2 regions of the Streptomyces sp. NPDC002911 genome follow, and region 1 is predicted to be linked to the other one. Evidence: riboswitches for the same ligand, from Rfam matches in the RefSeq annotation. Region 1 holds a riboswitch; the other holds the start of a gene.
The links. A riboswitch is a leader RNA that binds a small molecule or an ion and turns the genes downstream of it on or off. The one in region 1 is predicted to bind cyclic di-AMP.
Positions count from the first base shown of each region.

Region 2: linked by a shared signal. The riboswitch ahead of ACWD04_RS25540 (M23 family metallopeptidase) and the one ahead of ACWD04_RS24640 (M23 family metallopeptidase) in region 1 are both predicted to bind cyclic di-AMP.

Region 1 covers NZ_JBSFUO010000019.1:12,084-19,333, forward strand. The annotation lists gene ACWD04_RS24625 (bifunctional acetate--CoA ligase family protein/GNAT family N-acetyltransferase) at 1-2,665, opposite strand, end outside; gene ACWD04_RS24630 (HPr family phosphocarrier protein) at 2,831-3,112, shown strand; gene ACWD04_RS24635 (GntR family transcriptional regulator) at 3,283-3,987, opposite strand; gene ACWD04_RS24640 (M23 family metallopeptidase) at 4,209-5,009, opposite strand; cyclic di-AMP (ydaO/yuaA leader) riboswitch at 5,023-5,190, opposite strand; gene ACWD04_RS24645 (M16 family metallopeptidase) at 5,381-6,763, opposite strand; gene ACWD04_RS24650 (M16 family metallopeptidase) at 6,790-7,250, opposite strand, start outside.
Region 2 covers NZ_JBSFUO010000021.1:2,075-9,324, forward strand. The annotation lists gene ACWD04_RS25535 (aldo/keto reductase) at 1-219, opposite strand, end outside; gene ACWD04_RS25540 (M23 family metallopeptidase) at 370-1,410, opposite strand; cyclic di-AMP (ydaO/yuaA leader) riboswitch at 1,422-1,574, opposite strand; gene ACWD04_RS25545 (PP2C family protein-serine/threonine phosphatase) at 1,808-2,965, opposite strand; partial or broken gene ACWD04_RS25550 (TipAS antibiotic-recognition domain-containing protein) at 3,101-3,219, opposite strand; tRNA gene ACWD04_RS25555 (tRNA-Met) at 3,303-3,376, opposite strand; gene ACWD04_RS25560 (FAD-binding oxidoreductase) at 4,054-5,445, shown strand; gene ACWD04_RS25565 (hypothetical protein) at 5,648-5,800, shown strand; gene ACWD04_RS25570 (hypothetical protein) at 5,900-6,121, shown strand; gene ACWD04_RS25575 (ABC transporter substrate-binding protein) at 6,171-7,250, opposite strand, start outside.

The DNA of each region.
Region 1 (7,250 bases):
GGTCGGTGGCGGGCACGAGACGGTGGCCCGTGTCGCCCAGCAGCTCGGAGGGTGCGCCGGCCAGTCCGAAGGAGAGAACGGCACCGGCGGCCGCGTCGATGGACGCCCTGACGACGGTGTCGACGCCCCTGGGGGCCATGGCCTGGACGACGGGCCGGAGTTCGGCGGGCGTGCCGAGCAGATCGGTCAGCTCGTCGTACGAACGGCGCAGGGCGTTCTCGTTGGCGAGATCGAGCCGGACGCCGCCGAGGTCGGCGCGATGCCGGAGGTGGGGGGCGGTGGTCTTGAGGGCCACCGGGTAGCCGAGCTTCGCGGCGGCGGCGACGGCGGCATCCGGATCGGGGGCGGAGAGCGACGGCCGTACGGAGACGCCGTAGCGGGCGAGCAGTTCGCGGGCCTCGTCGTGGGTGAGCGGGCGGCCGCGTGGGTCGGGGCTCGGGCCGAGCAGCGTCCTGATCAGCCCGGCGGTCCCGTGCTCGTCGATGGTGTCGTCCAGGAATTCGGGCACTTTGCCGGGGACGGCCACCTGGCGCCGCCACTGGGCGTACTTCACCGCTTCGGCGAGCGCGCGGACGGCTCGCTCCGCTGCGGGATAGGCGGGGATCCGCCCGGCGGAGGGCGCGGTGCGACCGGTTGCGGCCGTCACCTCACCGGGCGTGACCGCGCCGGACGGGGACGCGACGGGCGGGGACGCGACGGGCGGGGACGCGACGGGCGGGGACGCGACGGGCGGCCGGGACGCCGGCTCCGCGGCAGCCGCATGGGCGGCAGGCCGGGAGGCAGGCGGGGCGGCCGTACTCGTGGCGGCGGCGAGGGCCTGCGCCAGGCCGCCCATCTCCACGTGCACCACCGCCACCGGCTTGGCGGGGCCGGTGGCCGCCGCCTCGCGCAGCGCGGCCGCCAGGACCTCGCCGTCGCCGGTCTCCGCCTCGCCGTTCTCCCCCACCCAGGGGATCGCGGTCACGATCACCGCGTCGCACGTCCGGTCGGCGAGCGCCTCGGCCAGTGCGTACCGGAAGTCCTGCGGGCTCGCCTCCGTGGTGAGGTCGCGGGGCGGGCGGGGGCGCAGTCCTTCCGCCAGGCAGGCGTCGTAGGTGAGGAGGCCGAGCGACTCCGAGTTGCCCAGGATCGCCACCCGGGGGCCGTCCGGCAGGGGCTGACCGGCGAGGAGCAGACCGACGTCGACCATCTCCGTCACGGTGTCGACGCGGATCACGCCCGCCTGGCGCATCAGCGCGGAGACCGTCGCGTCGGGGATCCGGCTGACCGGTACGGCGTGGCCCGGTGGATTGCTTCCGCTGTGCCGTGCGCCCTTCACCACGACCACCGGCTTCACGGCGGCCGTCCGGCGGGCGAGCCGGGTGAACTTGCGCGGGTTGCCCAGTGATTCGAGGTACAGCAGGGCGACATCGGTGTCCTGGTCCTCGAACCAGTACTGCAGGAAGTCGTTGCCGGAGACATCGGCCCGGTTGCCTGCGGAGATGAAGGCCGAGAGGCCGGCGCCCCTGCGGTGGAGACCGGACAGGAGGGCGATCCCGATGGCGCCGGACTGGGTGAAGAGTCCGATGCGCCCGGCCTGGGGCGACTCCGGGGCGAGAGAGGCGTTGAGGCGGACGGTGTCGGAGGTGTTGATGATGCCGAAGGCGTTCGGGCCGATGATCCGCATGCCGTACGAGCGTGCCTGCCGGACCAGTTCCCGCTGCCGCTCCCGCCCTTCGGCGCCGCGCTCGGCGTATCCGGCGGAGAGGACGACGAGGCCCTGGACCCCGTGTTCGCCGCAGTCGGCGACAGCCCCGGGCACCCGGTCCGCGGGGACGGCGACGACCGCGAGATCGACCTGTTCGCCGATCTCACCCACGGAGCGGTGCGCGGGCACCCCGTCGACCGTGCCCGGTCCGGCCGCGAACGACGTGTTCACCGCGTACGTGCGTCCGGTGAAGCCCGAGCCGACGAGATTGCGCAACACCGTCCGGCCCACGCCGCCGGGCTCACGGCCGACGCCGATGACCGCGACGGACCCGGGGGCGAGCAGGCGCTGGACGGAACGCGCTTCGGCCCGCTGCTCACGGGCGCGCTGGACGGCGAGGGACTCGGCCGTGGGTTCCAGGTCGAGGGTGAGGTGGACCGAGCCGTCCTCGAAGCTCCGCTGCTGGGTGAACCCGGCGTCCCGGAACACCTTGATCATCTTGTTGTTGGCCGGCAGCACCTCGGCCGCGAAACGGCGGATGCCCCGTTCCCTGGCCACCGCCGCGATGTGTTCGAGAAGGGCCGACGCCACACCTCGGCCCTGGTGGGCGTCCTGGACGAGGAAGGCGACCTCGGCCTCGTCCGCTGGGGCCGACGCGGGCCTGCCCTGCTCGTTGATCCGGTCGAAGCGGACGGTGGCGATGAACTCGCCGCCGATCGTGACGGCCAGTCCCACCCGGTCGACGTAGTCATGATGGGTGAAGCGGTGCACGTCCCGGGCGGAGAGACGCGGATACGGGGCGAAGAAGCGGTAGTACTTCGATTCGTCGGACACCTGCTCGTAGAAGCTGACCAGCCGCTCGGCATCATCCGTGGTGATGGGCCGGATGCGCGCGGTGCCACCGTCGCGGAGCACCACGTCCGCCTCCCAGTGGCCTGGGTACGCGTGAGGCGGACTCTGCTCCGGAGTGAGCTCCATGGGCAAAGCGTACGGCCCGTCGCACCGGTCGCGTCGGGATGGTGGCGACGGCACGCCGAGGAGGCCGGCTGGGCTTGGGCGGCCCGGTTACTGTGCCTGGCACAGCAATGCGCACTGCATGAGAGACTGGTCTAGACAACCCATTGTTACGTGAAGGGCAGAACCATGGCTGAGCGCCGCGTCAACGTCGGTTGGGCCGAGGGCCTGCACGCCCGCCCCGCTTCCATCTTCGTCCGTGCCGCCACGGCCTCCGGCGTCCCCGTGACGATCGCCAAGGCGGACGGCAACCCGGTGAACGCCGCTTCCATGCTCGCGGTGCTCAGCCTGGGCGCCCAGGGTGGCGAGGAGATCGTGCTCACGTCCGAGGCGGACAACGCGGAAGCCGCCCTGGACCGCCTGGCGAAGCTGGTCACCGAAGGGCTCGAGGAGCTTCCGGAGACCGTCTGACTCCAGCCGTTTCCAACCGGCGCATTCCTGCGGGAAAGCCGCGGCCCCCACCGGGAGCCGCGGCTTTTCGCATTTCCTTGACCGGGTTCGTGGAGAGCTCCGAAAACCCGAGTCAGGACAGCAAAAAGAAAGCCCTCCGATAATTACCCTCTTTGTATACGGTGCGCTTGTTAATGGCGGGCTCCCGCGATGTTTACGGGGTGTTGCGAAGTCCTCACCCGGGCCGTGCCCGCCGGGCGCCCCGGCAGGTCCGTGCGGCGCAGCCGGTGGGCAGCGGTGGCCCGCTCGGCGTGCTGGGCGGCGAGAGCCCTGGCCCGCTCCACGTCCCGGCGCGCCACGGCGTCGACGAGAGCGCCGTGCTCCGCCCAGGAGTCCGCGGGGCGGGCCGGCTGCTCGACGACGTACATCCAGGCGATCTTGTGCCGGAGCTGGGTGAGCAGAGCGATCAGCGCGGGGCTGCCCGAGGCCTGCGCCAACGTCTCGTGGAACCAGCCGCCCAGGGAGCGCAGATCCTCGCCCTCGCCCCTGCGCACCCGCTCCTGCCCCAGCCTGACCAGGCCGCGGAGCACCTTGAGGTGCGCCTCGGTGCGGCGCTGAGCCGCGCGGGCGGCTCCGAGGGGCTCCAGGAGCATCCGGATCTCCAGGAGGTCGGCGGCCTCCTGCTCCGTGGGTTCGGCGACGCAGGCACCGGCGTGCCGGCGGGTGACGACGAACCCCTCGGATTCCAGGGTGCGCAGCGCCTCGCGTACGGGGACGCGGGAGACGCCGTAGCGACGTGCGAGCACCTCTTCGGTGAGGCGGCTGCCGCGCTCGAAGACACCGGAGACGATGTCGTCACGGATTGCCGTGCATACCGAATGCGCGGGAATGCGCATGTCCGAACCTCCGCCTTAATCCCCGCGAAACGCGGCCGATCGACGCCTGTTCTGTGACTCTATTGCAAACGGCTGGAATTTCCGATGGCGGGGTGTAATCCATGGATATCTTTTGGCCAGGGGAGCACGTGCGCGGGGCTTCTGCGGGCCTCTCACCCGGACATGGCGAGGGCCCCGGCGGATGCCGGGGCCCTCGTCCGAGCGATGTGGTGCGGCGCGGGTCAGACCTGGACGCCGTGGGCGCGGAGGTACGCGACGGGATCCATGTCCGAGCCGTACTCGGCGGTGGCCCGGGCCTCGAAGTGCAGGTGCGGCCCGGTGGAGTTGCCGGTCGAGCCGGAGACGCCTATCCGCTCGCCCGAGCCGACGCTCTGGCCGACGGACACACCGATCGAGGAGAGGTGGCCGTATTGGGTGTACGTACCGTCCTTCATCCGGAGCACGATGTTGTTGCCGTACGCGCCGCCCCAGCCCGCCTCCACGACCGTGCCGGCGCCGACTGCGACGACAGAGGTGCCGGACGCCGCCTGGAAGTCGACGCCGGAGTGGCTGCCGGAGGACCAGAGCGCTCCTCCGGACTGGTAGCCGGTGGTCACGTGCGAGCCTGCGACCGGGAGGTGGAAGGAGTTCAGCCGGGCACGCTCGGCGGCGCGTGCGGCGCGCGCCTCGGCCTCGCGTGCCTCCTTGGCACGGGCTTCGGCCTTGCGCTTCGCCTCAGCCTCCGCCTTCGCCTCGGCCTCCGCCTTGGCCTCGGCCTTCGCTTCAGCCTCGGCGGCGACGTCGGCCTGGTGCTGCTGCGCCTTCGCCTGGGCGTCGATCTGCGCGGCGAGGGTGGTATCGAGGACGACCGCCTGGGTCAGGCCGGTGGCGGTGACGGCCTCGGAGTCCGCGGCGAGGGCCGGGGAGGCCGGGGTGCCGATGACGCCGGCGGTGGCCAGGGCCGCGATACCGGCGGCCTCGGCGCTCTTGCGCGTCAGGCGGCTCGGGGCACGGTGCTTCCCGGTGGCACGGATGAACGCCATGGAGGGGCTGGATCCTTTCCTTCCTTCTCGCCTACCGGGTTAGCTGACGGGTTCGGAGCAGGAAGGTCTCCTACGGGCCCCTGAGCCTGCGACGAGGACAGGGATCCGATTCACCCCAGGGACTTCATGGGTCCCCGGCTCCCCAGGCTCGCGCCTGACGGGGACTCGGCGATGACTGTCCGGCGCCGCGGACGCGGCAGTCGTCTGGCGGACAGCCGGGCCGACGCTAGAGCGGGCCGCTTTCCCGCACCAAACGGAAAGGGTCCTTTGTCGCACATCCCACAGGATGAATGACGGCTTTTTCTACGAAACGGACATATGACGGACCCCAGCGGGAGTGCGCTCGCCGGGGTCCGTCATGTCCTGTTCTGTCAGCCGGTGACGACCGACACCTCGCCGATGCCGAGCGCCTTCACGGGCTCCGCGATCTGCGCGGCGTCCCCGACCAGGACAGTGACCAGCCGGTCGACCGGGAACGCGTTGACCACGGCGGCGGTCGCCTCGACCGTGCCGGTCCCTGCCAGGCGCGCGTACAGCTCGGCCTGGTAGTCATCCGGCAGGTGCTGCTCCACCTGGTCGGCCAGGGTGCCCGCGACGGAGGCAGCCGTCTCGTACTTCAGCGGGGCCACGCCCACGAGGTTCTGCACGGCGGTCTCACGCTCGGCGTCGGTGAGCCCCTCGGCCGCCAGGGTGCGCAGGACCTTCCACAGGTCGTCGAGGGCGGGGCCGGTGGACTCCGTGTCGACGGAGCCGCTGATGGCGAGCATCGCGGCACCGGTCGCCCCGGAGGCGGAACCGGGCGCCGTCGAGCGCAGCACCTGTCCGAAGGCCCGCACGCCGTAGGTGTAGCCCTTCTCCTCGCGCAGCACCCGGTCCAGCCGCGAGGTGAGGGTGCCTCCCAGACAGTACGTGCCGAGAACCTGGGCGGGCCACACGCTGTCGTGCCGGTCCGCTCCGATCCGGCCGATCAACAGCTGGGTCTGCACGGCTCCGGGGCGGTCCACGATGACCACACGGCCGGTGTCGTCCGCAGTGATCGGGGGTACCGGCCGGGCCTGGCCCGCATTGCCCGACCAGCCCCCGACGGTTTCGGAGAGCAGCGCGTCCAGGTCCACCTCGGTGAGGTCACCGACGACGACCGCCGTCGCGGTGGACGGGCGCACATGGGCGTCGTAGAAGGCACGCACGGCGGCGGCGTCGATACGCCGGACCGTCTCCTCGGTGCCCTGGCGCGGACGCGACATCCGTGCCGTGGCGGGGAAGAGCTCCTTGGAGAGCTGTTTGGCGGCCCGTCGGGCCGGGTTCGCCTGCTCGTGCGGGATCTCGTCGAGGCGGTTGCCCACCAGACGCTCGACCTCGCTCTCCGCGAAGGCCGGGGCCCGCAGGGCCTCGGCGACCAGGCCGAGGGCCTTGGGCAGCCGCGAGACCGGCACCTCCAGGGAGACCCGCACACCCGGGTGGTCCGCGTGGGCGTCCAGCGTGGCGCCGCACCGCTCCAGCTCGGCGGCAAACTCCTCCGCCGAGTGCTTGTCCGTGCCCTCGGACAGCGCGCGCGCCATGATCGTGGCCACACCGTCCAGACCCTCGGGCTCGGCGTCCAGCGGGGCGTCCAGGAAGATCTCCACCGCGACGACCTGCTGGCCGGGGCGGTGGCAGCGCAGCACGGTCAGCCCGTTGGGCAGGGTGCCACGCTCGGGTGCGGGAAAGGCCCAGGGCCTGGCCTCGCCGGCGGTCGGCTGCGGGTGGTACTCCATCGCTACTCCAGTCACGGCGGCGTCGGTCACTTGTCGGCCCCCTCGTGCGCGTCGGTGCCGTCCGTCTCGTCGGCCGGTTCGAGCGGCTCGTAGACCAGGACCGCACGGTTGTCGGGGCGCAGATGCGCCTGGGCGGCGGCCTTGACCTCGTCGGCCGTCACGTCGAGCACCCGGCCCACCGCGGTCAGGGCGAGCTGCGGGTCACCGAACAGGACGGCGTACCGGCACAGTTCGTCGGCGCGGCCGGAGACCGTGCCGAGCCGGTCCAGCCACTCACGCTCCAACTGCGCCTGCGCACGTTCCATTTCCTCCGGCGTGGGGCCCTCCTCCGCGAAGCGGGCCAGTTCCTCGTCGACGGCCTCCTCGATCAGGGGCACCTCGACGCCCCCGGACGTCTTGACGTCCAGCCAGCCCAGCGAGGGCGCGCCGGCCAGCCTGAGCAGCCCGAATCCCGCGGCCACCGCCGTACGGTCGCGGCGGACCAGGC
Region 2 (7,250 bases), on a different contig from region 1:
CCATTTGCCGATGAGGGTCTCCGACTCACCGCCCTCGTTGCCCGGGACCCAGGCCGAGTAATAATCGGCGGTGTCGATGAAGTTGCCGCCTGCCGCCACGTACGCGTCGAGGACGGCGAAGGTCCCGTCCTCGTCGGCGGTCCAGCCGAAGACGTTGCCGCCGAGGGCGAGAGGGAAGACCTGGAGGCTCGATGAACCGAGCGGGCGCCGAGATGTCATGTCCAGGAACAACCGGTCGGCTCAGGCAACTATTCCGGTGCACGTCCACGGCGCACAATCCGGAAAACCCTGACGAGTCCCCGTCCCGGACGGACCGGCGGCCCTGACGTACGGGGGGCGTGCGTCAGGGCCGCCGGGATTCCGAGGGGCTCAGATCGTGAGGCCCTTACCGCGCAGCCAGCTCATCGGGTCGATGCCCGAGCCGTCCGCGGTGTGGATCTCCAGGTGCAGGTGCGCGCCGGTCACATTGCCGGTCGCGCCGACGCGGCCGATGGTCTGGCCGGTGGTGACCTTCTGGCCTGCCGCCACGTCCATCGACGACTGGTGGCAGTACCAGACCTCGGTGCCGTCGTCGAGTTCCAGGACCGTGCGGTAGCCGTACGAGCCGGAGTAGCCGGCCGACTTCACCGTTCCACTGTGGACGGCCTTGACCGGGGTGCCGGTCGGGGCCGCGAAGTCCAGCCCGGTGTGGTGGCCGGAGGACCACATCGAACCGGCCTGGCCGAAGGTCGAGCTGATGTAGTACGAGGAGGTCGGCACGGCGTAGCTGGCGGCGAGCTTGGCGAGACGCTCGGCCTCCGCCTTCTTCTTCGCCGCTGCCGCCGCCGCCTTCTTCTTCGCCGCCGCCTCGGCCTCGGCGTCGCTCTGCTGCTTTGCCGCCTGGGCCGCGGCCCACTCGACCGCCGCCTGCTCCTCCGCGGCCTTGGCCTCGGCGTCGGCTCCGGCCTGCTGCTGCTCGGCCTGCTGGAGGATGCGGGCGCGAAGCGCCTCGCCGGCGTCGGTGGTGCCCTGCTCGGCCTCGGCGGCGGTGATGCCCGCGGTGGTGAGCGGAGAGGACGCGGCGACCGTCTCGTGGTCCGAGCCGGAGTCGTCGGACATGAACGCGCCGACACCGGGAAGGGACTTGGCGTCGGGGAGATTGTCCGCGATGGAATCGGGAAGAGAAATGGAGACCGGCGGCTTGCTCTGAGCGGTGGCCATGCCACCCGCTCCGACGGCCGCGATGACCCCGACGCCGAGGACGGTGGAGCTACGGGCGAGGCCGCGCTGCTTGGCTACGCGATGCCGGCCGCGTACGGGACGGATGGACTCCTCGGTGGGGTTCCATTCCTCCCACGTCCTGTCCTCATCACCGAAGCTGCCGGTCCTGAAGGATGACGGTGCCTCGGGGGCAGGCTGATTGGACGCCACGTGGGCGCACTCCTTTCCTTCCTTCTCGCCTACCGGGTTAGCTGACGGGTTCGGAGCAGGAAGGTCTCCTACGGGCCCCTTCGTCTCTCGCGAGACACAGGTGTCCGATTCACCCCATGTAGGTGGTTCCCCGGTTCCCTTGCGGAATTCGGCGCTGCGCACGGTGCCGCCTCTTGCGACGACAGGTACAACCGCGCTGCGTTATCGAACGTTAATAGACACCCGGGTCCCATTCCAAGCTGTTCCCGTAGATCATTCGCCACTCCGGCCTGGACTTTCATGGGTCAATCGGTCACAAACGGGCGACTTGAGCACCCTTCACCCGGGCAGCAGTTTCTGACGGTGCGTCAAATGTTATGCGGAGCGGGGTCCTTCGACTACCGACGGTCGCGACCGGTCATTCACTGTCCCGCCGCACGATCTTCACCTTCGTCCGCCGCTCCTGCTGCCCCCGCGCGGGACGCCCGACGGCGAGGAGCGCCAAGTCGTCCGTCGACCGGCCGCCGGTGTGCAGCCGTACGTCGTCGGTGAGCGCGGACAGCAGTTCCTCGGGCCCCGGGAAGAGCCGGCCGCGAAGCCGGGCCGCAGGATCGTAGAAGACGCCCTTCGCGTCCCGCGCCTCGGAAAGGCCGTCGGTGAACGTCAGGAACATCGCACCGGCCGGCAGCGTCCACACGTCCGACCGGTCCGGCCACACGTCCAGCCCCATCCCGAGCGGCAGTGCGGGCACGGTCGGAGCCAGCACCTCCAGCGCCCCGTCCGCGTGCAGCACGAGCGGCTCGGGGTGACCGCGGTTGATGACCCGAAGCGTGTCCGATCCGGCCGGGATCTCCGCGAGGACAGCGGTGACGAACCCCTCCATGGAGTCGAGCCCGCCCCGCCGCGAGCTCTCACGGGCAAGCGCCCGTTCCAGCCGCTGGACCACCCCCTCCAGCGACAGCTCCTGTTCCGCCGCCTCCCGGAACGCCCCGATCACGACGGCCACCGCCGCCACGGCGTCCAGCCCCTTGCCCCGTACGTCACCGAGGACCAGGCGCACCCCGTACGGAGTGTCCGTGACGGCGTACAGGTCGCCGCCGACGAACTCGTCCGCCTGCGCCGCCTCGTACCTCGCCGCGACCAGCAGCCCCCCGATCCGGTCCTCGGGTGTCGGGAGCACCGCGCGCATCGCCGTCTCCGCGATGACCCTGGCCGATGCCAGCTGCTCGTTCCCCCGGCGTACGACGCGGTTGATGACGAGGGAGAGCGCCGCGACGGTGAACAGGGTGAGCAGATCGGTGACGGGCACGACCTCGGCGAGCATGCCGTCCGAGACCCGGATGGCGAGCACGACGAGGATCGAGACCACTCCGACCCGCACGGTGCGGGCCAGCGAGAAGAACGGGGCGGCGATCAGCGGGGCGGCCGCGAAGAGCGGCACAGCGGTGACCTCGGACGGCGTCGCGAGGTCGAAGATCACTCCGGCGCAGATCATCAGGGCGGGCAGCGCGCGCACGAACCGCCGGGAACGAGCGTTCCCGGCAGCGCCCCCTCGCCGTCCGTCCCGCTTCCCCACCTGTGCGCTCCTACCCGGTCCACCCAAGGCTGCGGACGGTACCGCGCTCCACCCGGGCTTGCCGGAGCCGCGCCGAGCGGCGACTCGTCATCGGCCGAAGGGAGGAGTCGCCGGAGCCCCGCCGCCTACCGGGGGTCAGTCGGAAAGCCGGTGCTGCGCGTAGATCGTCAGTGCATCCCGAACGAAGACGGCCGTTCCGTCTCCATACCGATCGTAGTTCCTCCGAGGCGCGGACCGGCGACGTACATCTCGTCAAAGTCAACCCCCGCACCGGCGGACGGGGACGCACACGACAGAGGCCCGAATCCTTGGAAGGATCCGGGCCTCTGTCTTCTAGTAGCGGGGACAGGATTTGAACCTGCGACCTCTGGGTTATGAGCCCAGCGAGCTACCGAGCTGCTCCACCCCGCGCCGTTGTGATTGCAACTCTACGCCATCCGGGAGGGTGCTCCGACCACTTACGGCAGCCACTCCCCACCACCCCTCGCGACCGGAGAACCTCCCGAGCCGACGTCATACGTCAACAGAGGCCGCACATAGCGGAGTTGCCGGACGCAATAGCTGTCCGAAAAAGTTTCCGCACCCCCGATCTCGCGTATCGCCTGTCCGGAGGGCCTCCCCTCGTGTCCACACGGCGCAGACCCGCGATCCACCCGGCCGCACCGTCGACCCTGCGCGTCTCCCTCGTCGGCGGACTGATCGGCGCCGTGCCCGGCCCGGTGATCAGCGCAGCCGTCACCTGCCCGGCCGTCGGTGTGCCCGAGAGTGACTCGGTGCACGCACTCAACCACGGGACGTCGGGCTTGCTCAGCGGGTTTCGCGGCCGGGCTCGTGGCGCTCCTGCGCAGGAGCCCGGGGAAGTCCGCGGTCGTGCCCGCGCCGCAGGGATGACCCCACGCCGTGCCCCGGGCGGGGCGCGGCGCTCCGCGATTGCGCGGCGTCCGGAGCGGCGGGACGCTGGAAGGACAAGCCTTTCGGTGTTCGGTCCCGTCTGCGCGGCATCCTTCGGGTGCCGGTGCAGGCCCAGCAGCCTCACCCGATGCGACGGTGGCAGGGGAGGCCGGGCGCGTGCGCGTCAGGAGACGGATATGGACGGCGCCCTGCTCGAAACGATGAGAACCGCTCTGCGCGGCCCGGTCATCGGGCCGGACGACCAGGAGTACGGCCGGGCCCGTACGGTCTACAACGCCATGATCGACAAGAAGCCGGCGGCCGTGGTCGCGTGCCGCGACACGGCGGACGTCATGGCGGCCGTCGACTTCGTCCGTGAGCACGGCCTGGACGTGGCCGTCCGGGGCGGCGGGCACAGCGGCCCCGGCCTCGGCCTCTGCGACGACGCCGTCACGATCGATCTCTCCCCCATGCGCGGTGTGCGGGTCGACCCCGCCACCCAGACCGCCCAGGCCGACGGCGGGGCGACGTTGGGCGATTTCGACCACGCCACCCACGCGTTCGGCCTCGCCACTCCGGCGGGGATCATGTCCACGACCGGCATCGGCGGCCTCACCCTCGGCGGCGGTCACGGCTACCTCACACGGAAGTACGGCCTCTCGGTGGACAATCTGGTCTCCGCGGACGTGGTCCTGGCCGACGGCAGCTTCGTCGCCACGAACCCGAGCGAGCACCCCGACCTGTTCTGGGCGCTGCGCGGCGGCGGCGGCAACTTCGGCATCGTCACGTCGTTCGACTTCGAGCTGCACCCCGTGGACACGGTGGGGGTCGCCATCACCGTATGGCCCCTGGAACTCATCCACGACGTCATGCGCTGGTACCGCGACTTCCTGCCGCAGGCACCGGACGACCTGTACGGCTTCTTCGCCTCGCTGACCGTCCCGCCCGGCCCGCCCTTCCCCGAGGAGATCCACGGGCAGAGGATGTGCGGCGTCGTCTGGTCCTCGACGGCGGACCCCGAAGCCCTGGGCGAAACCCTCGCCGTGGTGAACGATCCGGGGCCGCCCGCCTTCCACTTCACGGCGCCCATGCCCTATCCGGCCCTGCAGTCCCTGTTCGACACCCTGCTGCCGACCGGTCTGCAGTGGTACTGGCGCGGCGACTTCTTCGACCGGATCACGGACGACGCCGTCGACGTGCACGCCTCCTTCGCGGAGAAGCTCCCCACCGGCCTGTCGACGATGCACCTGTACCCGGTCGACGGGGCCGCGGGCCGGGTCGCCCGCGACGACACAGCCTGGGCGTACCGCGACGCGCTCTGGTCCGGCGTCATCGCCGGCATCGACCCCGACCCGGTCAACGCGGCGGCACTGCGGGAATGGGCCGTCGGCTACTGGGAGGCCCTACACCCGCATTCCATGGGCGGCGGCTACGTGAACTTCCTCGGCACGGGCGAGTCCCAGGACCGCGTCCGGGCCACGTACCGCGGGCACTACGACCGGCTCGCGGAGGCCAAGCGGGCCTACGACCCGCACAACCTCTTCCACGCAAACCAGAACATCGAGCCCGCACCACCGCACCGACCGTGACGCCCGGCTCGCAATACCGAGGGAAACCCGTGCTGGGAGGGTTACAGTCTGCATGCACCGCATGATGATTCCGGACGCCCCCGGAGCGGCGCGGCACCGGTAGCGGCACCTCGTAGCCCTATCGGTCGGGACCAGTCCAGGATTTTCCGCAGCGGCTCGGTCACGGGGCTCTCACCGCACACCTACCTACAGGACACCTGAGATGACCGACATGCCTGCCCGCACGACCCAGCGGCACTCCGACAGCGCGAGCGCGACCGCCGACCCGGGTTCCGCGGCCCCGCTGCCCACGCCGCAGTACGCGAACCTGTTCATGGAGCCCGATCTGCCGCCGGTCACCGACGAACCCGAATGACCGGCGGCCCGTGCCCGGCCCCGAGTGACCGGCCCTGGTGACCGGCCCTCAGTGACCGACCCTCAGTGACCGGCCCGGCCGCACGGTCGTTGGGAGACCATGCGCATCCGTATCGGCGTGGTCGTCCTCGCAGTGGTCCTGCTGATCGCCGCGTTCATTTCGAACATCCCGTCCGAGGCCGAGACCGAGGCGGCCTGCCGGAGGGCCCTCGACAACACGTCGACGTGGACCAGCCGGCCGGACATCTGCCTGGAGGTGTCCGCGGAGACCTACCGGACGTTCCTCCTCATGTACGAGCTGCGGGAAGAGGGCCTGGACTGACGCCGCCCACGGCATGACGGTGGGCGGGCGTACGTGACCGGAGGGCGGCTCAGCCCTGCTGCTTCCACTCCGCCTGGGCCTCGTCGAGATTCTCGGCGAGCGTGTCCAGGAAGTCCTTGGCGCTCGTCTTGCCGAGCAGCACCTTCTGGAAGCCCGATTCGCTGTCGGCCTTGGACAGGGTGTTCCAGTCCGGCAGGTAGTAGGGAAGCTGGACGATCTTGGTGTCGCCGGAGAACAGCGCCTCGGCACCGAGCTTGGTGGTCTCGGCCCGGTCGAGCCAGGGGTCCTCGGCGGCTTCCTTGTTGGCCGGGATCAGGCCCGCGGACTCGCTGAACTTGGAGTTCGAGGCGTGGGACGCGGCGAACTCGATGAACTTCCATCCCGCCGCCTTGTTCTCGGACGACTTGAGCAGACCGAGGCCGGAGACCGGGTTGGAGACCATCACCCGTGTGCCGTCGGCCAGTTCGGGCTGCGGGATGCCCCGGAACTTGTCGACGCCGAGCGAGCTCACGTGGTCCTGGTAGGAGCCCAGGTTGTGGTTGAGCATGGCGATGCTGCCGGAGTCGAACTGGGCGACCATCTTCGTGAAGTCGTTGTTGAGGTCGGCCTCCGGGGTGGCCTTCTTGTACAGACCGACGTACTTCTCCAGTGCCGCGACGTTCTTCGGGTCGTTGACCGTGGTCTTCGTCTCGGAGTCGTCCCAGAAGGAGTCGATGCCCGACTGGCCGTACATCGCGTCCAGCGCCTGGGCGATGGAGCCCGGGCCGCCGCGGATCGTGTAGCCGAACTGGTTCTTCTGCTTGTCCGTCAGCTTCGCCGCGGCCTTGTAGAACTCGTCCCACGTGTCCGGCTCGCCCAGCCCGGCCTTCTTGAACAGGTCGGTGCGGTAGTAGAGGACGCCGTTGGTGGCGGAGATCGGCACCGTGTACGTCTCGTCCCGGCCGGCGGCGCTCCGTAGGTTCTCGATCATCGCCTCGTTGAGCTTGCCCTTGAGGGAGCTCCCCTCGATCCGGTCGTCCAGCGGCTCCAGCGCGTCCTGCGCGGTGATCCCGGCGACCATCGCGGCACCCACCCCGCCGACGTCCGGCAGCCCGCCGCCCTGGATGGCGGTGTCGTACTTGGACTGGGC